DNA from 2 places in the Caldalkalibacillus salinus genome. Region 1 is predicted to be linked to the other one. Evidence: a T-box and tRNA genes for the amino acid it is inferred to sense, from the RefSeq annotation. Region 1 holds a T-box; the other holds one or more tRNA genes.
The links. A T-box is a leader RNA that pairs with one kind of tRNA and senses whether it is charged. The one in region 1 lies ahead of JKM87_RS10120 (valine--tRNA ligase), so its partner is inferred to be a tRNA-Val.
Positions count from the first base shown of each region.

Region 1 (16,169 bases):
CAGCGAATAGAGAGGAAGCCCTACGAGAAGCGAGAGCAGATATTGAGCAGGGTGCCGACATGTTAATGGTCAAGCCTGCAATGGCGTATATGGATATTATGAGAGAAATAAAAGACGAGTTTCAATACCCTGTAGCCGCTTATAATGTGAGTGGTGAATACGCCATGGTGAAAGCGGCAGCCCAAAACGGCTGGATTGATGAACGGGAGGTCGTATTAGAATTACTAACAGGATTCAAGCGAGCCGGAGCTGACATGATATTGACCTACCATGCCAAAGACGTTGCCAAATGGTTAGGAGATGATAAATAATGCGACATTACGAAAAATCTGTACAAGCCTTTGAAGAAGCAAAACAGGTTATACCTGGTGGTGTAAATAGCCCCGTTAGAGCGATGAAATCTGTTAATATGAGCCCAATATATTTTGAAAGTGGACAGGGTGCCAGACTAACGGATATGGATGGAAATGAGTTTATTGACTATGTGGCTTCTTGGGGCCCACTCATTGCAGGACATGCGCATCCGCAGGTGGTAGAAGCACTAAAAACCACCACTGAAAAAGGGACGAGTTTTGGGGCTCCTACTGAAATAGAAACTCAGCTCGCTAAGCTCGTTGTGGATCGAGTGCCATCCGTTGACATTGTCCGCATGGTCAACTCCGGGACAGAAGCGACAATGAGCGCACTGCGACTAGCTCGTGGTTTTACGGGACGTCAAAAAATTCTTAAGTTCGTTGGATGTTACCACGGACATGCGGATTCCCTCCTGATTAAAGCGGGATCGGGTGTCGCGACCTTATCACTTCCAGATTCACCTGGTGTGCCAGCATCGACGGCTGAACATACCATTACGGTCCACTACAATGACCTCGATAGTGCCAAATTAGCGTTTGAAAAGTTTGGTGACGATATCGCTGCGGTTATTGTAGAACCTGTAGCGGGGAATATGGGGGTTGTACCACCGTTGCCAGGATTTTTAGAAGGCTTACGTGAACTCACAGATCAGAATGGGACGCTGCTGATCTTCGACGAAGTGATGACAGGTTTTAGAGTCGGCTACAGCTGTGCCCAAGGACTATATGATGTCATACCGGATTTAACCTGCTTCGGGAAGGTCGTCGGTGGAGGTTTACCAGTTGGGGCATACGGTGGTAAGAAAGAGATTATGGACCACGTGGCGCCAGACGGTCCAATTTACCAAGCGGGTACGTTATCTGGGAATCCACTAGCGATGACGGCAGGTTTCGAAACCCTGTCACTTATGACTCCTGAGCAGTATGACGCTCTGGAGGAAAAAGGGGCCTATTTAGAAGCAGGGATACGTCGTAACGCTGAAAAGCATCAAATCCCGTATCACATTAATCGCGTGGGATCCATGCTCGGATTTTTCTTTACTGAAGGACCTGTCGAGAACTTTGAGCAGGCAAGTCAGTCAGACTTATCTAGGTTCGCTCGTTATTTCCAACTGATGACAGAAGAAGGCATCTATATTGCGCCTTCACAGTTCGAGGGTATGTTCATATCCACTGCTCATACACAAGAGGATTTAGATCGTACGATCGAAGCGAATGATAAGGCTTTAAGCATTTTAGCCAATGAACAGCAAGCGTAACCTCACATATAGATACGGATCCCCCGACACTTGGGGGATCTTTTTAATGTTCACATCTTCGTAATAATCTTGTCAGATTTCTGCCTTATATATTGGTGTTGAGGTAGGTTTATTCGTTTTATAATAGCAGTATGAAACATTTACCAACGCAAAAGGAGGTCTTTATATATGCGAAAAGTTTTAACATTAGCCATATTCGTATTACTATTCTCTGTCTTGGTGGCTTGTGGGAATAGCGAAGAACCTACGACTACACCAGCCGATGATGATGTGACAGAAACTGAAAATACTGACTCCAATGCAGAAAACGAAGCAGAAGGGACAGAGGCGTCCGCTGACGCTCAAGAAGTGACAGTGGTTGCATCAAACTTTGAATTTGATCAAGACGCTTACACTGTTTCCTCTGGAGAGGTGACCATTAATCTTGAAAATGCGGATGGACACCACGGTATTGCAGTCGTCGGAACTGATGTGATGATTAATGGCGCTGGCTCAGAAACCGTACAATTAGAACCGGGTGAATATCGTATTGAATGTAGTATACCATGTGGTAACGGTCATAAAGATATGGTGGCCACATTAGTGGTAGAATAAGATAGCAAGGAATAGCAAAGACGTTATACTTATAGAGTCATAAAAACATATATTAAGTATATCGGATTTGATGCATGTTACCCATGATTCTCAAATAAGCTTGTAGAAACAGCACCGTAAGGTTCTCTTTTCTACAAGCTTTCTTTGTGTCCTTTTTTCCATAAAACGCGAATAGTAAAAAACTATACATGAATGGAAGCACAATTTTTTATTTACGAAATGATAAGGAACATCAATCTTATTATGATGAGAATGGATAATAAAATCAAACTGCTTACGACGATCTTTTTTCCCCATTCACTTTTGTGATACAAATAAATACAGGGAAAAAAATAAGCTAAAACAATGATAATGAAGATCATCCCAGTTGTCATGTGTTCCTTAGTATAATGTTCAACGGTAAAAAGATGAATGGTCCATGTTAAAAATAAGAAACCACCATAGATATATAAAAGATGCTTAGGCTGCACATTTGACTCTTTTGACTCTTTTAACATCCTTTGAATGATACGATACACCTCTTTTTCAATAGGATCACAATCAGTCTTTTAAAGAAAGAACACCAAGGAAAATCAAGAAAAAACGAGACATTATGAACATAATTTTAGTTTAACATAAGCTGACACGTTTATTTTGTAAATATTGTAAAAATAATGGGTTATGTCCTCAGCGGTTAACGCCACGCTACTATCGTAAGGTCAAAAGATGAAATCAAGTAGAATATTCAAAAGGACATTCCCATATATATTATCGTAAAGGTCTATTTCGGGAGGAGGATGACGATGGCAGCCGAACAACATTCACCCATTCGGTTTCAGTTGAATGAATCCATTTGGTTAGACCATCAAGCACGGCACATAGAAGTGACAAGTCTATCTTTGGAGCCGGATGTTGAAGTCGAAGGTGATAGTGGGTTAGTGACCATTAGAGGAAGCTTAGTATTGACAGGAAAGTTTAATGCCAAAGATGAGGAGGACGGTTTCGAGTTAGACTCGAGTTCATTAGCAGATCAATTACATTTTCAACCCCTTAGAGTGGATCAAAAAGAAATATACGAAAAAGATTATCGTAATAAAATAGAAAAGTATTTTCCTGTGGACGTGACCGTACCCCAGGAAAAAGTAGAGGATCTCAATCGCGTTTACGTGCATGTTGAGCAGTTTGACTACCATATTGTCGATTCACATCGCCTCGATATAGAAGCGGATATCGCAATTTTAGGGATTGAGATGGAGAAAGAAAAGGATGTCGTACTAGAGAAAAAAGACGGTGAATTTCGTGCGGACTCCCACTATCCCGCTTTTGATGTGGCAGCGACAAAAGACGAATCATCTGAAAATGAACATGAAAACACGCCTCCACCCCTACAATTTTCACAGCAAAAAGCTGAAGAACCAGCAGGAGAAGGTCAAGAAGCCAGGACTGGAAGTTCAGACCACCAAGACCACCAAAGCATGAGCGACGCTCAGTCAGATGAAGGCCAGGAGATAAGAGGGGCGTCTGAAGTTGATAAAGAAGTGCCGCCCGAACCTTTTTATCGTCACAGTCCAAACAGCAATGATCCAGAAACTGAGTATGAATCTTGCGCTCAAGACAGGGCAGAACAAAGTCAGACGGAACAAGATCAAACGGGGCCAGAAACAGTAGAAGCCACGCAGACACCTGAACGACAAAGTGTCCACCAAGAGGGAGCAACAGCAGATACTGTAGACCAAGGCGACGATGACATTGACGAAGCGCAAGAGTCACTAGATTCTAGAGACGACCAAGATGAACATGAGGGATTAAATGAATCTGAACAACTGGATGCGTCAATAGTTGACCGCGAAGCAGATACAGACGGGAAAGTCATACCATTATTTGATGGTAGAGTGAAAACAAACTTTCACGCCACTGATTCACCGGATGCAGACACATTTGAAACAGACCAGACAGAATCCACAACAACGGATTTCCTAGCACAACTCATGTCGGGGCGTGAAGAAGAAGGGCAGGCATACACTCGTCTCACCATGTGCATCACACAAAAGAATGAATCATTAGAAGACATAGCAGAACGTTACGAGCTCAGAGTGACAGATATTATGAGAGTGAATCGTATGAGTACACAAGAGTTAAGAGAAGGGCAGCTCCTATATATACCTAAACAGTAAAGCATAGGGGGTGAGGGCTTGAACGTTCATACACTTCTTCAAGCCGTCCATCAGCATTATCATTTTCACACATACCATAGTGTAGCCACTTCTTACGGCCTAGAGATACAAACCAATTGTGGGCCAAAACAGGTGATGCTGTGGAAAGAAAAGTCCGTCCTCATGTGGTCTTTCTTATGGAGTGAAGAGCTCGTTCAGATGGGGTCCCGGTATGCCAACCGGATGATTCGCACGCGAGATGGTGCCCCCTATGTACAGGTAAATGAACACTGGATTACCGTTACTGATCTTCTAGAAGGAACAAAATGGAGACCTCAGGAGGACAGTGGTCCTTTCGGGCAGTGGGTAGGACAATTATACCGCTGCTTTTTCCGTGTGACTGATACAGTGAATCAACAACACTGGCATAAGGCTTTAGACCAGCAACTTGAACATCCTACAGAGTTATATAATGAGGAAGATTTGAAGAAAAAGATCATCACAATGTCGCCATCCGATGCCTTTACGTCATTAGTTAAACCCCATTGGCCCCAAATTGAAAAAAGATGGAGGTCAGCGCTGACGCTATTACAACAGTCTCAAGTGCCGTCTCTATATAGTGTGAAATCACTCACGTGTGATCAATTTATCAAGGACGGGTATGAACGGATTCACTGGCAGCCGGGGGCATGGCGCATGACGAAGGGATTTGAAGGTGTTGCTCATCTACTCTGTGAGCTTATTCAGGCAGACACGGAGGGGATCGATCGCGCAAAGACTTTTTACCTGTCATTTGAACAAAGTTACAGCCCCAAGATGGGCGAACAGACACAAATACTAGGTCATGTCATCTATCCACAGTCGTTTTTAGATATCGCCAAGAAATATGTATATGCAGACATTGATGTTGATCAGGCTTGTCAGCGTTGGCTAGAACGTTGTGACCATCAGGAAAACATTGACCTATTTCAACAATGGCTAGCCAAACGAATTGACAGCCTCAGAGGAGATGCCATGTCAGTATGAAATTATTAGAAAAAGAGTGGACGTCTCAAGAAATAGAAGCCAGCGTGCTACGAGAGTATGATTTTATACCGCAACAGATTGAAAATGTCGGTCGCATAAAAAAAGTGACCTGTAGCCGGGGCGAGTTTGCCTTGAAAAAATCACAAGCCTCGCCGGACCAACTGAAATACATTGATGAACAGATCCAAAACCTAGAAGCACTAAGATACGATAACATCCTTTCATGGTGTCATACGAAATACGGTGAAAGGTATGTGCATATCGACAATGAGGCTTACTATGTCACACCCTGGGTAGAAGATCACATTGAAGAAAAATATAAGGATAATTGGGAGCAGGATATTTTAAACAGCCTAGGTACGCTACACAAGCTGACGACATCAACAAATGGTGAGCGGGAGAGCATATTCCATGAGGCACTACTGAAGAGATGGCGTACAAGGTTATTACAAATGGTGGAGTATAAAAATTTTGCTGAAGATCGTTCCGTGTTATCGCCCGTTGAAACAGCCTATATCACCCACTTTGATTATCTCCAAGAGCTTGCGCTGAGAGCGATCCGTTATCTACAAGAATGGGATGATAAGAACCGAGAGAATCGGACATTGCCGACTGTTTTATGTCATGGGCACGTTCACCGTAAGCATGTTCTACAAACGAATCGAGGCTCTGTGATCATTAGTTTCGACCATGCTCAGATTGACACTCCTGCGCGGGAGATTGCGGCATTTTTTCGACGGCACGCTGATAAAGTGTTTGAACGTGAAGGTCTCGCCACATTATGGTTAGAAGCGTATGAGAAACAATATCCATTGGATACGGAGTCAAAGGCCTTACTAGCTATATATTTGCTGTTTCCAGAGCGCGTATTCAAAGAAATAGATAATTACTACCAGGCTGTACGTGAGTGGCCTATAGAAAAACAGGCACGTTATGTGCAAAAACAAATGCAACATACCATGCACATGAGGAGCTTTGTACGGGATATCATGGCATAACAACCGATGAACACTGTTCGGACCGTTATCCTATATAAAAAACAGATGGACCATCATGATGATCCATCTGTTTTTGTATTTTGCTGCCCTTTCTTTTTATCTTGAAACTCACGTCGTATGGCTTTTAATAAGGCGACACACATAAAGGCTAATATAACAGTGAACGGGAGGGCTGAGACCAGTGAAGCCGTTTGCAATCCTTGTAAGCCACTCGCTAACAATAGCACAGCGGCAATGGCGGCAATGAGCAGTCCCCATACAATCTTAATATATAGTGGTGGATCTAGACGGCCCTCCGTTGTCATAATCCCGAGTACATATGTCGCAGAATCAGCGGATGTAATTAAGAAAGTAAAGATTAACAGTAAGGACAAAACGGAAAGCAACAGACTAAAGGGAAGTTGTTCATACGTCACAAACAGTGCACTGGTGACGTCCTCGTCAACGAATTGAGCAATATTAGTCCCCTCGAATAGGTCAAAGTTCAATGCAGTCCCTCCGAATACTGCAATCCAGATAAGCGCAATTAATGGCGGTACGATGAGAACGCCCAAGACAAACTCACGTATTGTGCGCCCTCTAGATACTCGCGCAATAAATGACCCGACAAATGGGGACCAAGCGATAACCCAAGCCCAATAAAAGATCGTCCAATCTTGTACCCAGGTTCCTCCGTGATACGGTGTTAAACGTAAGCTCATTTCTACAAATCGCTGAATATACCCTCCGAGTCCTAAAGTAAAACTGTCTAAAATAAATACGGATGGACCGACCACAAAAACAAAGACCATGAGTAAAAGAGCCAAGGCTAAGTTAATGTTACTGAGGTACTTGATGCCCTTGTTTAATCCAGTCGTGGAGGAAAACAAATACAATACCACCAGAATAACGATAATAATCAGTTGGACCAGGAAATGATTAGGGATGTTAAACACACTATTTAGCCCACCATTAATTTGTAAAATTCCGAGTCCTAAGGACGTGGCAACCCCCATAACAGTCGCAATGACAGCTAAAATATCAATGGCATGTCTTAAAAAAGGTTTTTTGCCTTCCCCTATCAATGGATTCAGTGTAGTGGATATCAGACCATTCTTCTCTTTTCTGAATTGAGAGTAACCGATAATGAGCCCTACGATAGTGAATACGGACCATTGACTTAAACCCCAGTGAAAGAAGGAGTACCGCATGGCTAGCCTCGCCGCTTCGTCTGTTAAGGGATCAATCGCTTCTTGTGGTGGGGTGAAAAAGTGACTCATAGGCTCGGCCACACCCCAGAAGACTAATCCGATACCAAACCCGGCACTAAAAAGCATGCCAATCCAAGTGAAAAAGGGGTACTCTGGTCTGTCCTCATCACGTCCTAACCTCACTCTACCGTATTTCGATACAGCCAAGACCAGGCAAAAGAGAACAAACACAAAAACGGAAATTAAATAAAACCACCCGAAAGCATAAGTGGTAAATCCAAAGGCAGCATTTGCCATATCTTTGAAAACTTCAGGTAGCAATGCCCCTATTAGGACGAGCACGGTTATGACGATTGAAGAAACCCAAAAAACAGTGTTCAAACCGAATGATTTTCGATTCATGTCTATGACAAGCCCCCCAGAAGAAAATCTCTGGTTATAACTTGCCCCAATGACTTCCACTTTAAAGATGGAGCAGCCAAAAACTTTAATCGGCCTTTTCTTCCGCTAAAAAAAAAACAGAATCTCAGCAGGTGAGAGACTGTTTTAACTACATCCAATCTAATAGGAGACATAAGATGACCACAAAGATGATCAGCAGTAGAACAACGTCTAATGGTGTAGGAAATAACACGGTCCGAATTAACTGAAAAACAGCTAGTGGAATAAAGATCTGCTTGGCGACTAACTTGCACCGATACAAGTAGTAAAAGCACGTCTGCTTGCAATACAGGTATTTATTTTTGAGTTTATACTTATTGAATTGGAGACGCACACCCATCACCAACTTTTAATTAACTTGTAGTATAGTTTATGTGTGTATGTTGAAAATGTGTACCAATATATTAGCCCGAATTGACATTGGATGCACATCTCACACGGACTTGACTATATAATAAATAAAAAGTAAAATATATGACAATATTGAAGGTATGAAAACTGAGTGATATATAGACCTTTACACAACATGTACATATGTATAATACGTAGACAGGGAAGAGTAGATAGTGGATTCATTCAGAGAGGAAAATGCATGGCTGCAACATTTTCTATGATAGAAGCTATTGAATGTCGCCCTAGAGTTATTTTTCTGACTATCTTGCTTGTATACCATTGTCTAGTAAGGTATAGGAAAAATCGGTGGAGCCGTTATCCCATCAAAGTGCACTTGAAACCGACCTTAATCTGTTATCATTGGTGTTCGGGTTGGAGTATATTATCTAAGCGATCTAGAAGTGATATGCGACTACCACGTTCTTCAGTCAAGTTCAGTTCAGAGGTCAGTACAGGTGAACAAAGGTGGTACCGCGAAACTTCTTCGTCCTTTACAGACGTGGAAGTTTTTTTATGTCTACACAAAAAGACGATGGCTATGCATATGTTCTGAGCAGTTCAGGAGAATGACGAAACAATGAGTAACGTTAAGATTGCTATAAGGAGTGATAATCATGACAACTGAAAAAGAAACATCAATGCCGACGAAATATGATCCGTCAAAAACGGAAAGTAAATGGTACCAACATTGGGTAGAAGGTGGCTTTTTTACGCCACGGGAAGAAAAAGGCCGTGAAACATATACGATCGTGATACCGCCTCCTAACGTCACAGGTAAATTACACCTTGGACATGCGTGGGACGGTACCTTACAAGATATCCTGATTAGAATGAAACGAATGCAAGGCTATGACACGCTATGGTTACCTGGGATGGACCATGCTGGCATCGCGACTCAAGCTAAAGTTGAAGCAAAGCTGAAAGAAGAAGGAAAAAACCGTCACGACTTAGGACGTGAAGGATTCGTTCAGCAAGTGTGGGACTGGAAGGAAGAGTACGCTTCCGTCATCCGTAATCAATGGTCGAAGCTAGGGCTATCGGTAGACTACTCGCGTGAACGTTTTACATTAGATGACGGCCTATCTTCGGCCGTCCGTGAAGTGTTTGTGAGACTATACGAAAAAGATTTGATTTACCGCGGTAAATACATTATTAACTGGGACCCTCAAACACGTACAGCGTTATCCGATATTGAGGTCGAGTATAAGGATGTCAAAGGGTCTCTTTACCATATGCGTTATCCATTAGCTGATAATAGTGGCCATATTGAAGTGGCGACCACGCGACCGGAGACTATGCTAGGAGATACCGCCGTTGCTGTTCATCCTGAAGATGAGCGTTACAAAGATATGATAGGTAAAAAAGTAAAGCTCCCTATTACAGAGCGCGAGATTGAAATTGTGGCGGATGAGTACGTCGATATGAGCTTCGGAAGTGGTGCCGTAAAAATTACGCCAGCACACGACCCTAATGATTTTGATATCGGCAACCGCCATAACTTAGAACAAATACTCGTCATGGACGAAGCAGGTAAAATGAACGAAAACGCAGCGGGTTATCAAGGCCTCGATCGCTTTGAATGTCGTAAACAAATTGTCAAAGACCTACAGGATCAGGGCGTCCTTTTTAAGATCGAAGAGCATGAACACAATGTCGGACATAGTGAACGAAGTGGGGCTGTGGTTGAGCCTTATCTTTCAACACAGTGGTTTGTTAAAATGGGGCCATTAGCTGAAAAGGCGATTGAGTTACAGCAGTCCGATAAAGATAAAGTTCATTTCGTGCCAGATCGGTTTGAAAAAATATATTTACACTGGATAGAGAATATACGTGATTGGTGTATTTCTCGTCAGCTTTGGTGGGGGCATCGCATCCCAGCTTGGTACACGCCTGATGGAGAACTGATTGTCGCCCGAACGGAGGAAGAAGCGAGAAACATTGCCCAAGAGAAGTACGGCACAACAGAACTTAAGCAAGATGATGATGTCCTTGATACGTGGTTCAGCTCGGGACTATGGCCGTTTTCCACCATGGGGTGGCCTGAGCAAACTGAGGATCTCAAACGTTATTATCCGACGGATGCCCTCGTCACAGGATATGACATCATCTACTTCTGGGTAGCACGTATGATCTTTACCGCTCTAGAGTTTACTGACGAGCGTCCATTTAAAGATGTCCTCATTCATGGATTGATCCGTGACGCAGAAGGGCGTAAGATGTCCAAGTCACTCGGAAACGGTGTCGACCCAATGGATGTCATCGATCAGTACGGTGCGGACGCATTACGCTTCATGTTATCTACTGGTAGTGCGCCAGGCCACGACTTGCGTTTCCACTGGGAAAAGGTTGAACAAACCCGAAACTTTGCCAACAAGATTTGGAACGCTTCTCGTTTTGCCATCATGAACCTAGAAGGGGTTAAGGCAGAAGACATCGATATCAGTGATAGTCAACTGACAGCGAATAAGTGGATTTTACACCGCCTTAATGAAACGATAAAAGATGTGACTCGTCTAGCGGATGTTTACGAATTTGGTGAAGTCGGACGTATTCTCTATACCTTCATCTGGGATGAATTATGTGATTGGTATATTGAAATGGCCAAAATACCGCTTTACGGAGATGATGAGCAAGCGAAGCGTGAAACACAGTCTGTCATCACGTATACCTTAGATCAAACGTTACGCTTACTTCATCCGTTTATGCCATTCATCACAGAGGAGATTTGGCACCATCTTCCTCATGACGGGGAGAGCCTTACCGTTGCCGAGTGGCCGCAGGCAGACGACACATTCACGCACCGGGAAGCGACGAAAGAGATGGAATTGTTAATGGAAGTGATCCGTGCGGTGAGAAACATCAGAGCTGAAGTGAATGTACCGTTAGGAAAGCCGGTTGAGATCCTGATTAAGGCCAATAACGAAGAAGAGTTACGCTATCTACAAAACAGCGAGTCGGTTATTGCCAGACTGACCAATCCTGAGTCTCTTACGATTAGCACAACGATAGAGGCACCAGAAAAAGCGATGTCCGCCGTCGTCAGTGGCGCAGAAATTTATCTACCATTAGCTGGGCTCATTGATATTGATCAAGAGTTAGCCCGTTTGGAGAAAGAATTAAATAAACTTGATAGTGAAGTTGAGCGTGTGGAGAAGAAACTCGCTAACGAAGGTTTTGTGAAAAAAGCGCCCGCACATGTTGTTGAAGAGGAGAAAGCCAAACAAAAAGATTACCAAGATAAGCGTGAGCAGGTCAGAGCCAGAATTGAAGAGTTAAAAGGATAATATTTAAAATATCAATAATGGACGTATCTATATAAAAGCATGATCGTCACTAACAATCATGCTGGTTTATGCAAAAGTGTGGAGTAAAGCACTAGAGCTGACAGCCTCAACACTTACTATTTAAAAAAGGCAAAGGCGCCACTGGCACCTTTGCCTTTTGTCTGTTCGTCTAACGACCCCAACAAGACATTAACATCATACCGTGTGATGTTGTATACTTGTATTATTGAACAGTTGTAGATACGCCTTGATAAAAGCGTAGTTGAGCTACTTTTAGTCCATCGTTATCGTAGTGCCAGTAGTACCCTTCCATCTCGTCAGAGAATAAAGGATATCTTTCTATTTCACCGTCTTCATCAGTATCTGCATAGACGTATAAGAGTTCTTCAGAAGCGTTCACGAATAAACTTTGCCCATCGTCACGCACGATAGCATGTTCGTTAGTAGAACAGTATTCGTCTCCAGTTTCAGCATCTGTTGCGCAAGTTGTCATGGTTGCACTTCCACCCGGCTTGCCAAGGGCGCGCGTATACACTGAATACTCAGTCACGCCTGTGTTGTCTGGATCAGGGTTTGGAAGTTGGAAAGCGGCACCGTCTTCGTCAGTACCATTTGCATCAAGCACTTTAAATTCACCTTCGAATAAATGGATATTTGTTTCACCGTGTAGTGGGACAAAGATGCGGTTGCCATCGCTGTTTTTCATCGGTTGTTTTTTGTCTTTTGGTACACCGATAATTTGAAGGTTATAGTGTTCACCACTAGGGGCACCGTTCCCTGTGAGAAGCGTTTCGCTTGCAAACACAGGAATAGCAAGGGCGAAAATAAGGACTGTAAGTAAAATTAATCTTTTCATGATTAAACCTCCTACAAATTTTTTGCTTGTACATTTCATTTCTTGTACATTCATAGGTTTCGCTTACTCACCTGTTTGCTGGAGGGGGACGAAAGTCTTGATTTATCGGTTAGCCGAAAGGTGTACTTTCGTCTTTTTAATATCTATACGCATAGTCACAGCTGTGAGTATTTTATGTATCATAAATTATCATAGAGTGAGGTCATTCACATGTTTACAACGACTGAAGAAGCGATCACTTGGTTACATAGCCTAGAAATGCATGGTATAAAGCCAGGACTGAAGAGAATGGAGTGGATGTTAGAACGTCTGGGGCATCCTGATCGGGGGATCAAGTTTGTCCATATTGGGGGGACAAACGGTAAGGGGTCTACGCTCACCTTTATGCGCCATGTGCTCCAAGAAGCTGGTTTTCATGTGGGGAGTTTTACGTCCCCTTATATGACGCGCTTCCAAAATCGTATCCAATACAACGGAGTTGATATCTCCGATGCCGACCTTATCGCTTTAACGAACAAGGTGAAACCATTAGTTGAAGAGCTTGAACATGATGAGTTAGGAGCTCCGACAGAGTTTGAAGTCATCACCGTGATCGCGATTCTATACTTCGGTACAGTCAGTTATCCGGATATTGTTTTATGGGAAGTAGGCTTAGGGGGAAGATTAGATTCAACCAATGTCGTGGTCCCAATTCTCTCAGTCATCACCAATGTAGGGCACGACCATATACATATATTAGGTGATACTATTACGCAAATCGCGACTGAAAAAGCGGGAATTATTAAGTCGGGTGTCCCAGTCATCACTGGTGTTCAACAGCCGGAGGCTCGAGAAGTCGTCACTCAAACAGCCCAAGATAAGCAGGCGAGTTTATACACCATGCCGCATCACTTTCACACCTATGATTATAAAAGGGAACCCCATGGACAGTCGTTTAGCTATCAATCCGTTTTCAGCTCGTACTTGGACGTTTTCACCTCATTACAGGGTGAACATCAGTTCCACAATGCAGGTGTCGCCTTGATGGCACTAGAAGTGTTAAGACAGTATTACGCTGTTTTATGGGATGAAGACGAGCTTCGCAGGGGATATGAAAGAGCGGCCTGGGAGGGGAGGTTTGAAGTGATGCAAGAAGCGCCCCTACTCATCATCGATGGCGCCCATAATATAGAAGGCATCCATGAGCTAGCACATACCTTACAACACCGGTTTGCTCATCGCCGTATTCGTCTTCTTTTTACTGCATTAAAGGGTAAAGACATTAAACAATTGCTCAAACCTCTAGATGCCATCGTAGATACGATTGAGGTAACTACTTTTGAATTCCCTAGAGCTGTTGAGTTAAATGATCTCATGGACCAACTAACCCCTCATGATGAATGGCAATCTCACCTAAGGGGTGCGGAAAATTGGCAATCAACATTAGATCGAATGATAACGGATAGTGCAGAGGATGATGTCCTTCTCGTAACCGGATCTCTCTATTTTATTTCACAAGTAAGAGAGTATTTGAAAAACACATAAGAGGTGAGCCCTTTGAGTCAACAACAAGAGCATGTCCACTTTATCGGCATAGGCGGTTCAGGTATGAGTGCTGTGGCTAAAGTTTTAGCCGAAATGGGATACCGTGTATCAGGATCAGACGTACATGATCATGACTTGCTCCATCAGCTCAGAGCTCAAGGGGTAAGCGTTTATTTAGGTCATCATGCAGACCATGTCAAAGGTGCGGATTACGTTGTCTATTCAACAGGCATACCGGAAGACAATATAGAGAAAAAAATGGCTCGGGTAGCCAATATTCCTTTGCTTCATCGTTCTCAAATGTTAGCTAAACTACTTAATCAACGTAGGGGAATCGCTATAACTGGCGCGCATGGTAAAACGACCACTACTTCTCTCGTCACCTTAATGATGACAGAAGCCCAATTAGATCCTACCTTTTTAATCGGTGGCGAAGTGCTTGACTTCGGATTTAATGCTAAAGCAGGTCAGAGTGAGTATGTCGTGGCGGAGGCCGATGAGAGTGATGCATCCTTCTTGAAGTACTACCCAGAAATGGCCATCATTACAAATATAGAAGCCGACCACCTCGAAAACTATGGCGGGGACTTTGAACAATTGAAAAATGCCTACGTTCAGTTTATTCATCAAATTAAGCGTTCGGGGGTTCTCATTGTCGGCATGGATGATCCAGATTTAGCACAGCTGATGTGCAGGAAAGACGTTCAACAGATCATCAAGCAAAAAAATATAACACTCGTGACCTACAGTTTGAGTGATGAAACGGCGACGATACGAACAACCAATCTGAGTCTTCATAATGGTCATAGTCAGTTCGAGCTTTGGTGGAATAACAAAAGTTATGGCTTTGTAGAGCTCTCTGTTCCGGGTAAGCACAATGTATATAACGCTCTCGCTACTATGGCCTTAGGATTCACATTGGATGTAGACATGGCCTATATGAAGAGAGCTTGCAAGTCATTCGTTGGGGCCAAACGACGTTTTCAAGTGATTGGAGATGCACGAGATATTCTCGTTGTGGATGATTACGCTCACCATCCGACCGAGATCTTGGCTACTATAGAAGCGGCAAAATCGACAGGGCGAAGAATTGTGGCTGTCTTTCAACCTCAAAGGTATACGCGTACTTATTTCCTACTCGACGCTTTTAGCTATGCTTTTAAGGAGGCTGATGAAGTCATTATTGCCGATATTTATTCACCTTCAGGAGAGCAGCCACTAGAAGGGGTCACGAGTGAAGCGCTCGTGAACCGTATTAAGGTGAACAGCAACCCTCATGTTCAGTTTATAGCAGGTACGGATGACATTGTGGAGACACTCACACAAACCCTTCAACCGGGGGATCTTCTGTTGACAATGGGAGCGGGCGATATCTGGAAAGTGGCACATACGATCAGCCACACTATGTCCAATCTTGAATAATGTTCAGAATAGTAGTAATATAAAGTTGACATAAGGTAAAAAATAGGATTATGGACCTATAAGGAGGGGTAGCATGTCGAAGTGGACAAAGTGGCTTGTCATATATGTAGCACTTCTATCCTACGCCCTCTTTTTTCTATACTTTTATCATAACTTTGACCCCAATCAATATACAAAGCAGGACTACCACGGAATGCTGTGGTTTTTTATTTTATTACTGCTAGTCGTGAGTTTTCCTATCAATATTAAAGGAACGAACATCGTCTTTGCCCAAGCCATTACCGTCGCTCTTTTTCTACAGTTCGGTTTTATAGTAGAAGCGGTGTTGATGCAACTAGCAGTGCTCAATGTCTTAATCAGAATCAAGGCTAAGACATGGGATCGTTACGTTGTGAACGGTACGATGTTTTTATTTATTTCTGCAGGTTCAGCGTATGTGTACCATGCTCTAGGTGGACATACAGCATTGAATGAGACAGGGTTACCCTCCGTTCCTGTGTGGCCCATCATGGGTTACATGCTGACAAACATCGCCATTAATCATATTTTATTATACTTTATACAGAGCAAAATAAGACGGATGAACAAAGCATGGTTCGGCAAAGACTTTTGGTGGGAAGTCCTACCGGTGGCCATTATTACACCTACAGGTATACTCATTTATCTCTTGTATAGTCAATTACATATCATGGCTATT
Region 1 covers NZ_JAERVL010000015.1:107,682-123,850, reverse strand. The annotation lists gene hemB (porphobilinogen synthase) at 1-311, shown strand, start outside; gene hemL (glutamate-1-semialdehyde 2,1-aminomutase) at 311-1,612, shown strand; gene JKM87_RS10145 (cytochrome C oxidase subunit II) at 1,781-2,206, shown strand; gene JKM87_RS10140 (LysM peptidoglycan-binding domain-containing protein) at 2,989-4,359, shown strand; gene JKM87_RS10135 (hypothetical protein) at 4,378-5,364, shown strand; gene JKM87_RS10130 (phosphotransferase) at 5,361-6,362, shown strand; gene JKM87_RS10125 (glycine betaine uptake BCCT transporter) at 6,416-7,954, opposite strand; T-box leader at 8,531-8,881, shown strand; gene JKM87_RS10120 (valine--tRNA ligase) at 9,001-11,670, shown strand; gene JKM87_RS10115 (hypothetical protein) at 11,894-12,526, opposite strand; gene JKM87_RS10110 (bifunctional folylpolyglutamate synthase/dihydrofolate synthase) at 12,737-14,050, shown strand; gene murC (UDP-N-acetylmuramate--L-alanine ligase) at 14,063-15,472, shown strand; gene JKM87_RS10100 (sensor domain-containing diguanylate cyclase) at 15,546-16,169, shown strand, end outside.

Region 2 (16,169 bases), on a different contig from region 1:
AATGGCACGATCAACCCATCGTGACCCGTACAGTTCTGAGCAACCACTTGGAGACTGGATATCCCTATTATAGGCAACTGTAAAGTCCAAGCGAGGACTTTGGCAGTGGTTACGCCTATTCTGACACCAGTATATGAACCAGGTCCTTGTGCGACCACTATTTTATCTAACGCCTGTGGTTTGGTATCGAGGTCGTTCAAAAGCGCCTCAACGGCTGGCATCAAACGTAAGGAATGGTTCTTTGGTAAATGCGTATTCGTCTCCCCCACTATGGCGCCATCTTGGAGTACGGCGAGACCAAGTGGCCAGTTTGATGTGTCTATCGCTAACAGTTTCATACTTTCACCCATTCTTCAGCAATGTTATGATAACGGTCTCCATAAGGCGTCACTTGTAATACACGACTGTCTTCCCCTGACTTTTTTATTTCAATGTGCAGTCGCTCCGCTGGGAGTTGGGCCGCAATTTTCTGGGGCCATTCGATCACGACGATACCATTGCCACTGTGAATATACTCCTCGAGTCCGAATTCTTCTAACTCATCCTCAATGCGATACATATCCATATGGTATAAGTCATAAGTTTCGCCTTGATACTCTTTGACTAAGGTAAAAGTGGGGCTGTTCACATGTCTTTTGACTCCAAGACCCTTTCCGATCCCTTGTGTCAATGTGGTTTTACCAGCGCCTAGATCACCTGACAATGTTATGACATCTCCACCTTGAAGTAATGCTGTCAAAGCTAGCGCTAATTGTTCTGTTTGCTGGGCGGAATGGCTCTCCAGTTGATACATGTTTTCTGTCATAAATGTTTCATCCTTATCTCAGCTATTTTATCTGATCTATATTTACTCAGTGGAGAAATGATTGTACCCTGATTTATTAAGCTTTCTTTTGTGTTGTCCGTCTATGAGCCACACGTCACCTTGCCCTTCCTGTACATGGCCAATCGAAAATATAGATAAGTCATGGGCACGAAATTGTGCTTCTAGAGTAGACCAAGCCGACGGTGGAACGGTCCCAACGAGAACAAAATCCTCCCCACCGTTAAGCGCAAAGTCGTAAGGGTCCTTTCCCACTTCCTGTGCATAGGTGATAAGCTCTGAATCGAGTGGCATGTCTTGCTTGTTAAGCACTATATCGACTTGAGCACTCTGCTGGGCAATTTCATGTGTCTCACTGGCAATCCCATCACTCACGTCATTAAGGGATAGTCTCACTTCCTGCGATAATTGAGCCAGAAGACGTCCCTGTTCCACATGAGGTTGAGGTTGTTGGTGCGCTTGTAACAATCCCAGATAGGACGCATGATCTTTTTTCTCTGGGTGGCGTAATAATAGATCTAACCCTGCAGCCGAATTACCTACAGAGCCTGTGAGAAAGACGAGGTCACCAGGGCGAGCATTAGAACGAAGCAAAGAGACGTCTTCTTCCACTTCACCTATAGCGGTAATACTAATGACGAGCTGATGCGGATTTGATGTCGTATCTCCTCCGAGCAAGCCAATACGGTATTCGTCTGCTAGCGTACGCATCCCTCGATAAATGTCCCTCATCTCTTCCATCGTCCATGTCTGAGGTACCGTCACGGCAATGACAAAATAGGTCGGTATGCCTCCCATCGCAGCGATATCACTTATATTAGCAGCTAATGCCTTATGTCCTATCTGTTGTGGTGACATGGTGTGACGGGCAAAATGAATATCCTCAACCATCGTGTCCACACACACAATTTGTCCTTTTCCATTTGTCGGGCGATATACTGCAGCATCGTCACCTAGAGGGACTAACACGTCACCATACGTTTGAAAGGGGGCGCTCATATCTGCTATAAAGGTAAACTCATCCTGAATGTGCTCATCCTTTTCTTTTGTGTGTCCTTTTTCATCCTTGTCTGTGGACATGTGTATCCCCCCGATGATGCAAGAATGTCATGGCATCATATCTTCATTTCACTTTTTCACTTTATAAAATGTTATGTTTCCTCACTATTATATCTTTGCCTGTTTATCGCTTCAACTTTCTGCGAGATAAGCTCCTCAGTCAGTCTACTTCTCGGGTCTTCCCTTTTTTCATTTATAGCATAATCATGTACAATAATAGTGAAGAGTAGAAAAAATGCTTAAAGGGAGGGTTCGTTATGGATATCAAAGTCACGGATATGGCGATGGATGAACTTCAAAGCCTGACTTTAGAGGCAGGTCAGGGCGTACGTATTGATGCTGAAATGACAGGTGGCTGAAGTTCTACAGTGGATATACAACTGGCTCTGGATGAGACCAGAAAAAACGATACCATTTTAAAAGTTGAACACATTCCTTTCTATATAGATCGTTTCACCCAACGTTATGTTGACCAGGAAGTCGTCCTAGACTTCGATCCTGTCTCTGGATTTAAGTTAAGCAATGATGCTGAGATATTATCACACGGCTTGACGATCTACCAAGAAAAATAATAAGCGCTTACGGCCGCTCTTACTCAGGCCTTCCTTTATATTAAAAACTAAGGGAAAGAAGGCCTTCATAAAGGCGGGAGATAAACCCTCCAGCACATCCCTCATGGTGGTGCATAATGTGATTGCTATTTCATATGTAGGGTCAGGAGATCACGCTCCCAACATATATTGTAGAGCCAAAAATAATAGGTCCACGAAAACACGTGACTCGTCAATCTTTATTTTCACTGTGATATATAAAAAACGCCCTCATCTACAGGGCGTTTTTTTACGTTTATTTAACATTTTTTCTTTTCTTATTTATTGGATTGTCCTATTAACTTCAACTCAAAATCATATATGTATGGAGCGGGTGATGGGAATCGAACCCACGACATCAGCTTGGAAGGCTGAGGTTTTACCACTAAACTACACCCGCACAATTTCATCATCGATGCCTGCTGTAGACCTCTCTTTAGATCATGTTCAAGAAATGAGCTCACAAGACCTTTAGTTTATCTAATACTCTATATTATACATATATAAGACCTATATTGCAAGCTCGTCCTAGAAATATGGTCAAAATAAAAAAACCCTTAGGGTTTATTATATGGTGCGGTCGAGAGGATTTGAACCTCCACGCCCGTACGGGCACTACCCCCTCAAGGTAGCGTGTCTGCCGTTCCACCACGACCGCACAAATATGATTTTTTAACATCCTATTTCAAATGGTCATCAAATGTGCTTCCTTTTTTCGGAATTCATAATGTTTACCCACAAATGGATGTTTAAGGACTAAATAAAACAAAAATGGCTGGGCTAGCTGGATTCGAACCAGCGCATGACGGAGTCAAAGTCCGTTGCCTTACCACTTGGCTATAGCCCAACGATATATGTTTAAAAAAATGGCGGAGTTGACGGGATTCCAAAGTACATGGATGTACAAGATTCGGCGTTACATCAGGACGATGTGCTCCTAGCCGAACTTCCTATCGGGTTCGAAACCCGGAAGTACTAATATGAAATGGCGGAGCTGACGGGATTCGAACCCGCGATCTCCTGCGTGACAGGCAGGCATGTTAGGCCTCTACACCACAGCTCCTTAATGATGGTGGAGGGTGACGGGATCGAACCGCCGACCCCCTGCTTGTAAGGCAGGTGCTCTCCCAGCTGAGCTAACCCTCCGAAAAATGGTGACCCGTAGGGGATTCCGACGCTTTAGCTAGTCCCGATCCTTACAGTTAAAACAACTGTGTGACGGGGGAACCCTTGGGTGAGAATCACCTTGTTTGTTTTAAAAAATGGTGACCCGTAGGGGATTCGAACCCCTGTTACCGCCGTGAAAGGGCGGTGTCTTAACCACTTGACCAACGGGCCTTAATGTCATTTATAACTCGTCCTACATGTGTATTTAAAAATGGCGGAGAAAGAGGGATTCGAACCCTCGCGCGCCTCACGACGCCTACTCCCTTAGCAGGGGAGCCCCTTCGGCCTCTTGGGTATTTCTCCATATGGCTCCGCAGGTAGGACTCGAACCTACGACCGATCGGTTAACAGCCGATTGCTCTACCACTGAGCTACTGCGGAATGGCGAGACATTTGTTATCTTACAACGAATCATTCAAAAAATCAAGTCCTTTTTTTATAAAAGTTTACGTTGATTTTTGGGTGATTGTTTTTGTCTCTCCGTGATGCACAGCTCTCAACAGCGACTTTTATAATGTATCATATGATGGCAAGCTCGTCAACACTTTTACTTAATTTTTTTTTAACCGTGTGTTATATGAGCACATACGATATAACAGACAACGAGTGATGTTCGTCTACATGCCCTTTATACGTTGGTCAGCAGGCTCTTTTTTGGTCTACTCACAACATTATCTCTCTTCAAATATAGTTAGCACGTCCAAGCATCGCATGAACGTTATTGATACGGATTGGAGGGATTATGACATGCCCTTTTGGCTCCAACGCCAATTAAGGAGAGCTTTTTACAGAAGAGATGTGAGACAAATCCAGATACTGAATGACTGTTGGTATACTTATCACCAAACTCATATCCAATCAAAGCAGGATGAAACGTTACAGCACCCCTAGGTATGTCTCTTCATACTACCATTACCCCATTATGATTATTTTATACAATAGTCCCCCTCCAGGAGAGGGGGACTATTCATTGGCGATCATCTATACGCTGCTTATTTCGTCTGGTGGTAGCATGGACAGGCCTACTCTCCCACGCTGTTGATCTACTTGTGTCACCCATACCGTTACAATATCTCCAACTGAGACAACATCCATCGGATGGGATACGTAGCGTTTACTCATTTTCGAAATATGAACGAGTCCGTCATTCTTGAGTCCTATGTCGACAAAAGCGCCAAAGTCAACGACGTTTCTAACGGTTCCTTCAAGCTGCATCCCTTCCTTAAGATGTTCAAGTTGTAAAACATCCGTTTGTAGGAGGGGTTTCGTCAGTTGATCCCGTGGGTCTCTCCTTGGCTTTTGTAAAGCCTGTACAATATCTGTCAGTGTGGGCAGACCAAGATTAAGTTTATTAGCCCATTCTTGTAGATTGACGCTATCGAGTGCTTCTATAAGAGCTTCTGAGCCGACTTGGTCTTTCTTAAACCCGAGTTCCTTAAGAAACATGTCAGCTTCCTGATAGGATTCTGTATGGATGGGCGTTTGGTCGAGGGGATCCTCACCATCAAATACCCTTAGAAACCCGACTGCTTGTTCAAACGTTTTTGCCCCTAGCCTTGGGACCTTCAGTAATTGTTTACGACTTTTAAATAGTCCTTCTTTTTCCCGGTATTTGACCACTTGGTTGGCAACGGATTTGTTTAAGCCAGAAACGTACTGCAATAGTGAAGCTGACGCGGTGTTCACGTCTACCCCGACTTGGTTTACGGCGGATTCAACAACGAATGTCAGACTCTCACTTAAGCGAGATTGCGATACGTCGTGTTGATATTGACCAACACCAATGGACTTGGGATCAATTTTAACGAGTTCGGCTAAAGGGTCCTGTAATCGGCGTGCAATGGAGATGGCACTTCGCTCGGCAACGTCTAAGTCAGGAAATTCTTCCTTGGCTAAAGCAGAAGCTGAATAAACACTAGCGCCTGCCTCATTGATGATGATAAAGGACAACTGACGCTCTCCTGTGTAAGCCTTAATCGTTTCGGCTACAAATTGCTCCGTTTCCCGGGAAGCGGTCCCGTTCCCTATGGCGATGATGTCGATCGGATATTGCTCAAGTAAACCAAGTACTTCTTTTCTTGCCTTTTCAACCTCGTTACGCGGAGGGGTAGGATATATGACCCCTATATCTAACATTTTCCCTGTTGGGTCAACAATCGCCCACTTACAACCTGTACGGTAGGCGGGATCAATGCCTAAGACGTATCGACCACGAACAGGGGGCTGCAGGAGTAAAGACTTGACGTTTTTAGCAAAGATCTCAATTGCCTGTTCTTCCGCTTTCTCGGTTAATTCTTTTCTCACTTCCCGCTCAATAGACGGTGCAATGAGACGCTTATAACTGTCTAAAACAGCGTCTTTGACATAAGAAACTGAAGGGCTTGCCTGCTTGTCCTTCACCCAATCTTGAGCCAATCGATGAGTAATATCTTCAGTTGGCGCTTGGATAGCCACACGTAGGATGTCCTCTTTTTCCCCTCGGTTCATCGCTAGGATACGATGAGGCGGTACTTTGTGGAGAGGTTCTTGGTAATCATAATACATCTCATAAACGTTTTTGCCGTCTTCCTCTTCGTTCTTCTGCTTGGTGACAAGCTGCGCTCTTTGAAACGTGAGGTGTCTAATCCATTTACGAGATTCAGGCTGGTCTGAGACCATTTCCGCTATGATATCTTTGGCCCCTTGTAAAGCCTCGTCCTCTGATTCAATGCCATGTTCATCGGATAAGAAATCAGCGGCTTTTGTTTGTGGGTCCTCAGTATGTCCCTCAAGTAGCCAGTGCGCAAGGGGTTCTAATCCCTTTTCTTTGGCAATAGTCGCTTTTGTCCGGCGTTTTTGTTTGTAAGGTCGATAGTAATCTTCAACTTCTTGAAGTTTTTTGGCGTGTAGAATCTGGTCCTTGAGATTTTCTGTTAGCTTCCCCTGCTCATCAATGAGTCTTAACACTTCTTCTTTTCTCTGTGCTAAGCCCCTAAGGTATTGCATTCTTTCCTCTATAGCACGGATTTGCTCTTCATCTAAGCTCCCGGTTAACTCTTTGCGGTAACGGGCGATAAACGGGACCGTATTGCCCTCGTCAAGCAAGTTCACTGTTGCTTTTATGTTTTCGGGGTTTAACTGTAATTCTTGTTGTATTTGACGTCGCATTTGACGTTCAACTTCTGCTTGTTCTATGTAGCTTCCAGTATCACTCAATGGTTCTTCCCCCTTTTTGTATATTCTTACCTCTTATACAATGTAGCATGACATACGTCAAGTGCTTTCTAGCAAATAAAAAGCCTGCCACGACATGTGGAGGCTGTTGTGAACGTCTTTATTATATGTGCTTCGGTATAGGCGGCTTTATGTTTTAAAAAATGCTCTGTTTTGACTGCTCATGTACCAAGAACGGAGCGTTAAAAGTACTTACCGCTGATTAGAGTCAAGTCATCTTTATATTCCGTTTCAACAGGCGGGAGTATACGTTGGACCATTTTTTCCGGGTCTTGCTCTTCGGCGTAACGTTTTATGGCCTCACGTTCGATAGATATACCATCGGAGTACATGAGAAACATGGATTGGCGGAAAAATGGGAAGCTCATTTCTCTCATACGATACCTTCTACCACTAAGATAACCGGGCACAGATATAGCGCCCTTGAACGTCTGGTCAGGGTACAAGAGCAAACACTGTATATTACCAACCCCAGCAAAGGTGATCAATCCGCTTTTAAAGTCTAGCTTCAACGCACCGATAACGGCACCTCTAGTCGTTTGTAGATTCTGATTACAGTGAAAAACGATATGTTTTAATGATTGATGGTGATGCTCTCTAAAGGTATGCACGGCTTGTTCAGAAGCCTTTTTCGCCTCTGCACCACTCCCTAGACCGTCCGCTACCCCCGTAAAGAAGTATTCATCCGTTTCTATGGTGTAGTAGGAGTCTCCGCATACAAGTTCTCCATGTTTGGACTGCTGGCAAGTGATAATCTTCGTTTTGGAGTAAGATTTTGTTTCAATCACTTCATCAACTCCGATGGTTCTTCATCAATGGACGCTCTGATTTTTTGTAACGCTCGTCGTTGTAGTCTTGAGACATGCATTTGTGAGATCTGCATTCTCTCTCCTGTCTCCTGTTGACTCAATCCTTGGAAATAGGTCAGATAGAGAATGGTTTTCTCCCGTTCGTTAAGGACGTCAAAAAGTTTCTCGATTAACAAGGCCTTCTGAACCTTGTCATAACCATCGTCCTGTTCCCCCACGAGGTCAAGAAGCGTCATTGTGCCCCCTTCTTGATCGGCTTCCATCGTGCTGTCAACAGAAAGGGCTTGGTAGTTTTGACTCATTTCCATCGTTTCAAGAACCTCTTCGACGGAAAGCTCTAAGTACTTCGCTATTTCTTCAGCTTTTGGTGAACGCTGAAGTTGCCCCGTCAACTCCTCGATCGCCTGCTTCACTTTGGGGCCATGTTCTTTGATCCTGCGGGGAACATGAACACTCCAGGTTTTATCTCGTAAGTAGCGCTTTATTTCCCCTACAATTGTAGGAACGGCAAAGCTCTCAAAACTCCGCTCATAGGAGGGATCAAATCGAGAAAATGCTGCTAATAACCCAATCATTCCAACCTGGTACAGATCTTCATATAGGTCTTGGCTTTTGGCAAATTTTCTAGCTAATGATTTCACCATATTCTCGTAGTGCAACACAAGGGTTGTTTTGATATCTTCTTTCGGATCTTCTTGGTAGGCTTTTATCCATTCTATGATCTCTTTTTTATTGTGAAGGGGTTGTTTTGAATGATGACTCACCACTCTCCACCTCATCCCTCCGCTTATATTTGGTCATTGAGATTGCAATGCCATCTTCGCTTTGAATATGAACCTCATCCATTAGCGTTTCGATTAAGAAAAGTCCTAAACCACCTTCATGTAAGCTTTCAATGTTTGTATGGCTTTCAATGGGCTTTAATCTGTAACGAATACGATCTATTTCAAAGCTTTCTCCATGGTCGATGACCATCACTTCTAAACGATCGTCATAACTTGTGCACGTGATAATCATCTGCCCTTCGTCTTCCTTGTAGGCGTGTAACGTAGCATTGGTACAAGCCTCAGCCACGGCCAACTTAATATCCTCTACTTCATCAATCGTAAACCCGAGCCTTGAGGCCACTCCGGACAGAAATAAGCGTACAACTCCTACGTACTCCGGCTTGGCCGGTACTTTAAGCTCTACAAAATCCTGATGAGTCATGACGTTTTCCCCGCCTCCTCATTTTTTATCTCTACTATTTCGGCAAGGCCCGTAATGTCCAACAGACGTCGGATACGCTCGTTAACATTTTGAAAGGTCAGCTGACTTGAAGTTGATTTTGCTAGCTTTAATGCCCCGATAATGATGCCCAAACCCGTACTGTCCATATAATTGACATCTTTTAAATCAAGTAGGACTTGTTGACCCGTTTCTTCTAGTAGAGGATATAGGTTCTCTCTCAGTTTTGGCGCCGTGTAGACATCGACTTCTCCTGTTAAAAATAAAACTGACACTCCCTCTGATTGTGCGTTACGAATACTAAGATTCATAGCCACCCCTCCAATTATCTATACCATTCCATTCCCGAAAAAAAGAGTGTTTAAACCACTCTCCTTAAGAGGACCATTGTTTGGTCGTCATGTAATTCAAAATCTGATCGAGAAAGAAGTTCCTGATGGACAGTGTCTACTATTTCTTGTGCACTTAAATCTTTATTGGCATAAAATAGGTCACGGATTTCATTGCGCTCAATGAATTCCCCTTGGTTCCTGACCTCCGTGAGCCCGTCTGAGAAAAGAATCACCATATCTCCTGGATCAACCTCAACCGTGAAATTGCGATACTTAGCATCAGTTGTGAGACCTAATACGGGTCCTTTGACAGAAAGGTCCTCAAACGTGTCATGTTTCGCGTTGTAGAATAAACCTGGTTCATGTCCTGCTGTGGCGTAAGAAAATGTATGATGGGTCAGCGAATATTGACCATAAATCATCGTGATAAACATACTGGGGTCGATGTTACGCTCAACGACCCGGTTAATGCGGGCCATGACGGAACGCGGCTCCAGCGTTTGTTCAATTAAACTCTCAAGTGCGTATTTTATTAGCGACATACACAGGGCAGCCGGTATGCCTTTACCGATAATATCCGCGATAGCCACACCAATGGAATCCTCAGCGTTCTTATGTAAATGATAGTAATCTCCGCTGATCTTTTTTGCTGCCACACTCTTAACGCCCAATTCCATTCCCTCAGGTGCTTCCGGTGTTGGAGGGAGCAGTGTTTGTTGCATATCCGCTGCCACCTGCAGCTCAGATTGAAGCTGGATTTGCTTCTCTCTTAAGCTTTGATGTTCGCGGTACTGTAAGCCGTATCCAATCATGACCTCTAATAAAAAGTCAAAAGATCTCATCACCTCGGGCTGGAGTTGGGGCATTTGATTTTTCATCGCTTCAATATGAAAACCTAGGATATCTTCCGGTGATATCCCTTGGTCGATCAAGTTTTTACTCAGTTGTTGTCCTTCGTACAATGTCGTTTCCGAAGACTGGTACAGATACTGCTGTAGTAATTGTTCGTATTGTGTTGGCAGCCCTTCGTTCATCCTCTAGCCCCACCCTTCTATCACTCAACGCAACCATTTAATGCCTGTGATCTGTGTCCCGCTACCGGATTGCGATTGTATATGAAATGAATCCATCAGGCGTTTGACACCTGGCAAACCTGCACCTAAACCACCGGAGGTCGTATAGCCATCCTCCATTGCTTGTTGGACATCTGAAATGCCTGGACCTCTGTCCTGTGACTCTATCTGAATACCCATTTGTCCTTCTTCTTCTAAATATGAGATGCATATGGTACCCGTATGGGCGTAGAGAAAAATATTCCTTGCTAACTCTGAAATAGCCGTCGCGATTCGGGCTTGTTCTACTTCACTAAATCCTATATCTTTGGCCATTTCTCTTCCAGTTTGTCTTGCTGCTACAATATCAAGCTCTGAATCAACTTGAACACAGGATCGGATGTTCACCTGTTTATCCCTCCAATTCCTGCTTCAACTTCGATAACCCTTGCTCTAAGTTTAGTGCTGTCAGAACACCATCCATGGTAATACCTAGGTCAATCAATGTTATAGCGACAGCTGGGCGTATACCTGTAAGAACAACTTTGGCTCCCATAAGATCAGCCATTTGGATCACATCTCCCAAAACCTTAGCAATAAAACTATCGATTAAAGTGACAGAGGTTAGGTCAATGACAACGCCGCTTGCTTCCGTCTCTTTTATTCGACTAAGTAGGTCCTCCTGGAATTGAAGAGCGGTCTGGTCATCTAGTTCTATTTGTATAGAAGCGAGCAGATATCTCTCCAGCTTCAGGATTGGGATACGTGTTGTCATGCTGTACCACCCACTTCTGCTGCGACGATCTTTCTTCCTGTCTTCTCAAGTGCCAATTCAATCCCTTTCTGTAACGTACTCGTTGTTTCGAACTGTCCAAGCTCAATACCTAGATTGACAATCGTTTGAGCAATTTCAGGTCGAATGCCCACGAGAATGGTTTGTCCGCCAACAAGTCTGACGGCATCAGAGGATTGTATAAGGTGATGCGCGACCATGGTATCCACGATCGGTACGCCTGTAATATCGATGAGCACAACCTGTGACTCCCATTTAATAACACCCTGTAACAGGTTTTCCATGATCAGTTTAGCTCTATCTGTGTCGATCGTTCCTACCAATGGCATCACACTAATACCGCTAAAGACCGGAATAAGGGGGGCGGTAAGCTCTTTTAACGCTAACCGTTGGAGCTCATCGGATTTTTGCCATGACCCTGTATATTCGGACACCACCTCATCAACGAGAAAATCGGCCCAAGGTTGGACTTCATGGTAGAGGTCAAGTTCATTGCCCTTGCCTTCATAAACTTTCTCAAATTCGCTTGTCAGCACTTTTTTAAATAACTGTAATCCTTTTGTTACGTATTGGAGCGGCCATCCTAGTTTGATTTGTTCTTTTGCAAATTTTTGAATTTGCTCCGTTCTATTATGTTCCGACCAAGTAATACTCTGTATCATCACATCGACGAACTTACGATTGGTGGCATCATATAGGTCATTGGATAAATGCTGTAATCTTTGCTCCTCACGGTAAACTTTGATTTCTTTCAACCACCGCTCTATTAATACGTCCTTATGTTCCTGTATGAACTGTACAATACTTTCTTTCATGCTTCCTTACTCCTCCTTAACCGCCATGATTATCTTCTCTATTCTTTTTTCTCTTAAAATCTTGTCTAAGTGCTTTTTTTGCTAGTTTAACATTTTTTATGAATTTTTGTACCGTTTCAGTCTCGTTAGACATCGGGCCATATCGTTGGCGTTCATAGATGTCTACTATTGATGAAAAGAGTTGGGCATCTTCATTTGTTGTGTCTGGGTTGTACTTTTTCGCCCAATCACGGGCTGTCCAGTGAAGAGGAATTTGGCCTCCTTTTTTCAACGTGTATAGCCATAGGCTCTGAAAATGTCGTCTTATATTGTCATCAGCCCTCCTTAATGTCTTTCGTTTCTGCATTACATTTTGTGAATTAACCTTCTGTGCCCATTTATATTTTTTTCCCTCAATGGCATCGGTTGGGGAATGAGGTGCGATGACCCCATGTTGTACTAAGCGGTATAGATACATGACCAAGACAGCTATAATGAGTCCTAAGAACGCGACAGATACTATGCCGATGACAGTGAAAAAGACACTCTCCAATCCAGACCCGTCCGACGCCGTTTGTTTCTCGTTCCAGCGCTCGAGATCAAATGTCACGTTGTATTCCTCCGCTTCGGGTGCTTCAGTTTCTTTGATCGGCAAATGGGACATCCATTCAAACAGATAAGGCATGTTCATCACAAGCTGGTAAAGGAGTCTCGGTATTTGTATGAGCATTTGCCGTAAAGGATCAAAGAGTAAGAAAAGTAGCCCAGTCCCAATGACACCAGCTATTACAACGTAGACAAGTACCCCCTGCCGTTTGCACCACTCCCACACGGTACCCCCGGTTTCTTCTATTGTATGAATAAAATTGATATACAGAAGGCCTAGTACCAACAACAGAAGCTGAGGCACAATAACACTATACATCCAAGTGTGCTGCTGACCCTCAAAATGGTGACTCGCGAGGATGAGACCTACAACTAAAAAGAAGGTGAAAAAACTAAATCTCTTGGTCAGCTGATCTCCTTTAAGCGGAAGCTGTATGATCGTCATGAGACGCCATAACGGGTAAATGAGCCAAAACACAACATGGAGGAGATGGTACCCCCATAGAAAAAGCCCGAGTAAGATGACTACGAGCGCAGCGTATGGCCACAACCTAGGTAGGTTCATCACGGCCATGACAACACATAAGACAAAAACCAACCAGGACATATCGTGCCATCCCCATACCGCTATACTGTCGCTACTGTACATGCGATAGATGGCGAGTAGCATCAATGCGGTGAGCATCTCCTGGCCATAGTATAAGAAAGAAGTCGTGATTCGCTTAAGCATAGTGACGCCCCCTGTGTCCTAACGCTAGCGTTTTTCCCCAGATTCCTAGCGTTAAGTTTTCATGGGCGGTATCAATGATGAACACTGTGATGCCGTCTCGTTGCATTTTATGTTGGAGTTGCTTTATATCATCCGTGATATAAGGGGTGACCAAGACAAATATTTTTCCTTGCCCACGAGTGGTTTGGTGAGCATAGTAAACGCATTCCTCGTAAGGCATGGATGCGTAAACACCTACTCTCGCTAAGGCCTCTAAGGTACGAATGTAATGATCTCTTCCCGTTCCACGCTCTATGTGGAAGAATGGTTTATAGCCTGCTGATCTGATATTAATTAAGACTTGATAAGGTATGTTTTGTGTTGTCGCATATTGCGCTAATGAGCCTATCGCCGAGATAGCACGCTCGACCAGCGTTTCGTCAATGCCTCTCCAGCTCTCTTGAAATGCACGAACGTTGCCAATGATGACACATTCTGTATGTGCCGTTTTATCTCTCAATTTGGTATGGAGGTGCGGTTTTCGAGCCGTCGCTTTCCAGTCTATCTTGTTAAATGGATCTCCTGGTTCGTACAAACGGGCGCCTACCGTATAAGATGGGTCTTCATAAATAGACGCCTGGACAGCACGATCTCCCATGGGACTAAGTGCGATATTCTTCAACCCCTGAATGGGTTGGAGTTGAGGGTATATGAGCAGTTCGTGACGCTTATCTGGGGAGAATCCCTTCGTGACAACCCCCGTTTCAAATGGATCGGCTAGTGTGAGCTTTCCCTCTAATACCTGAATAACCCCTCGTTTTAACGCTTCTCCCTCCCATGTATACTCAGTCCCCTCATGCGCACTAAGGGAAAGTGGCACCTCATAGGTATGAAAGATTTCCCCCTCCCTCGTCATTGGCCCTTTTAAATGTAAATGCTTACGCAATTGAAAGGACCATATCAGCCGAGACAGCCCTATCTTACCTTTGTGATTAATGGTCATCGTCACGCGTGATTTTTCACCTGGAAACAATCTTTTATCTTGCCATTTCACATCTACTTCTATATGCTTCAAGCCGTTCTTCAGATACATATGACTGAAAAGGTTTAATAAAAATATAAAAAAAGAAAGGTACAGGAGCGGGCCAACATTAAATAACACGGCTATCATGAGGAAAATAATAGCCATGAACCTGAGTACCCTCAGTTTAGGATCTTTCTTTACATTCATACTACGAGGCGTCATCTTTCTCCAACTTCTTCCACTGGTACTTCTATCGTTTCGGTAATCTCCTGGATGATATCTTCTGCTGTTCCGTGTAACTGCGCATCTAAAGTGAGCATTAGTCGATGCGTCCCTACAAGTGGGAACATCGCCTTAACGTCATCCGGTGTCACAAAAGCCCGCTGGCTGACATACGCTTTAGCCTGCGCGGTTCTCATCAATGCCAGTGTCCCTCTTGGACTTATCCCTACTTCTACTTTCGGATGTTCTCTTGTTTTTCTCACCAGTGATAGCATGTATTTAGACACACTTTCATCAATGTAGACACTCATGGCTTCTTTTTGCATATGCATGATATTGTCCGCTTCTGTGATCGCTTCAATACGCTCCAAAGGATTCGTTTCTTTGAATCTTTGCATCACTTCATACTCTTCAGCAAACGTCGGATAGCCAAGCCGAATTTTCATTAGAAAGCGGTCTAGCTGTGCCTCCGGTAGGGGGAATGTCCCTTGTGACTCAACCGGGTTCTGAGTGGCAATCACAAAAAATGGGGATGGTAATGTCACCGTTTGTCCATCGATGGTCACCTGCCGCTCTTCCATACCTTCTAGAAGACTCGACTGTGTCCGAGGCGTTGTACGATTGATCTCATCCGCAAGCAGAATGTTCGTATAGATTGGACCTAGGCGCAACTCAAATTGTTGTTCTTTAGGATCAAAGAAATGGATACCTGTCACGTCTGAAGGGAGCACATCCGGTGTAAACTGGATACGTTTAAACTCACCATTGACTGTTTTGGCCAACGTTTTAGCTAATACTGTTTTACCCGTCCCTGGAACATCTTCAAGCAATACGTGACCATTGGCAATCATGGCGATGATTAATTGTTCAATCACTTCTCCTTTTCCGATGATCACGTTTTCAATATTATTTTTTATTGCTATAAGTGATTGTTGTTGGGTTGTTAAGGCCACTATGGGTCTCTCCTCTCTGGAACAAATGCATGTTGAACTACGCCCGTGAGTTGACAACATATTTTGACACCTTGTGATATATGTTAATTTCTATCATTCACTTCCAATTCCTCTCTATTTCTCTTGTGTCGCCAAGAAAAAGATGACATAAGACAAAAACTCCTGGTACCATTCACCAGGAGGAAAGTGACGTTATTCATTTTCCTTTGAGTAGCTGAGAGGTAAGCGAACAAAAAAGGTGCTCCCCTTACCGAAAGTGCTTTCAAAGGTTAAAGCACCGTTATGTTTGTGGATAATTTCTTTGCATATGTGTAGCCCTATACCATACCCGTGTATATGTTCATGTTCCGGACTGTAGACGCGAAAGAAGCGTTCAAAAATTCTCTTTTGTTGATCGTTTGGGATACCGATTCCTTCGTCACGAACAGACAAAGTCATATACCCGTCTTCGGATCGTAATTGTATAAAAACGTCTGGGGCATCGGGTGAGTATTTTATTGCGTTGGAAAGCAGGTTGGAAATGACGCGTTTGACCTGTTTGATATCTATGTAAACTGGAAGGTCCTCTTCTAAGCTAAAAAAATGCAAATGATGAAAGTCCGTCGGTATCATAAACTCTTCTATGGCTTCCTGTATCACCTGAGTGAAATTCGCCTTTTGAAAATTCATTTGAAATTTGCCTTGATCAATTTTGAATATGGAAACGAGTTCATTCGTCAACTGGTCTAACCGTATGGCTTCATCATAAATGACCTTAAAAAAAGTCTTATCCCGCTCAATTTCACTCATTATAAAA
Region 2 covers NZ_JAERVL010000021.1:34,161-50,329, forward strand. The annotation lists gene tsaB (tRNA (adenosine(37)-N6)-threonylcarbamoyltransferase complex dimerization subunit type 1 TsaB) at 1-338, opposite strand, end outside; gene tsaE (tRNA (adenosine(37)-N6)-threonylcarbamoyltransferase complex ATPase subunit type 1 TsaE) at 335-805, opposite strand; gene thiL (thiamine-phosphate kinase) at 848-1,903, opposite strand; gene JKM87_RS12990 (iron-sulfur cluster biosynthesis family protein) at 2,251-2,454, shown strand; tRNA gene JKM87_RS12995 (tRNA-Gly) at 2,799-2,872, opposite strand; tRNA gene JKM87_RS13000 (tRNA-Leu) at 3,045-3,130, opposite strand; tRNA gene JKM87_RS13005 (tRNA-Gln) at 3,245-3,319, opposite strand; tRNA gene JKM87_RS13010 (tRNA-Asp) at 3,459-3,535, opposite strand; tRNA gene JKM87_RS13015 (tRNA-Val) at 3,543-3,618, opposite strand; tRNA gene JKM87_RS13020 (tRNA-Glu) at 3,736-3,810, opposite strand; tRNA gene JKM87_RS13025 (tRNA-Ser) at 3,852-3,942, opposite strand; tRNA gene JKM87_RS13030 (tRNA-Asn) at 3,946-4,020, opposite strand; gene cmpA (cortex morphogenetic protein CmpA) at 4,387-4,530, shown strand; gene JKM87_RS13040 (Tex family protein) at 4,621-6,786, opposite strand; gene JKM87_RS13045 (SpoIIE family protein phosphatase) at 7,035-7,640, opposite strand; gene sigB (RNA polymerase sigma factor SigB) at 7,637-8,425, opposite strand; gene rsbW (anti-sigma B factor RsbW) at 8,391-8,870, opposite strand; gene JKM87_RS13060 (STAS domain-containing protein) at 8,867-9,199, opposite strand; gene JKM87_RS13065 (PP2C family protein-serine/threonine phosphatase) at 9,250-10,254, opposite strand; gene JKM87_RS13070 (ATP-binding protein) at 10,279-10,680, opposite strand; gene JKM87_RS13075 (STAS domain-containing protein) at 10,685-11,047, opposite strand; gene JKM87_RS13080 (STAS domain-containing protein) at 11,044-11,880, opposite strand; gene JKM87_RS13085 (hypothetical protein) at 11,897-13,195, opposite strand; gene JKM87_RS13090 (DUF58 domain-containing protein) at 13,188-14,405, opposite strand; gene JKM87_RS13095 (AAA family ATPase) at 14,417-15,373, opposite strand; gene JKM87_RS13100 (sensor histidine kinase) at 15,566-16,169, opposite strand, start outside.
Region 2: it encodes a tRNA-Val, which carries the amino acid that the T-box ahead of JKM87_RS10120 (valine--tRNA ligase) is inferred to sense. The anticodon was not compared.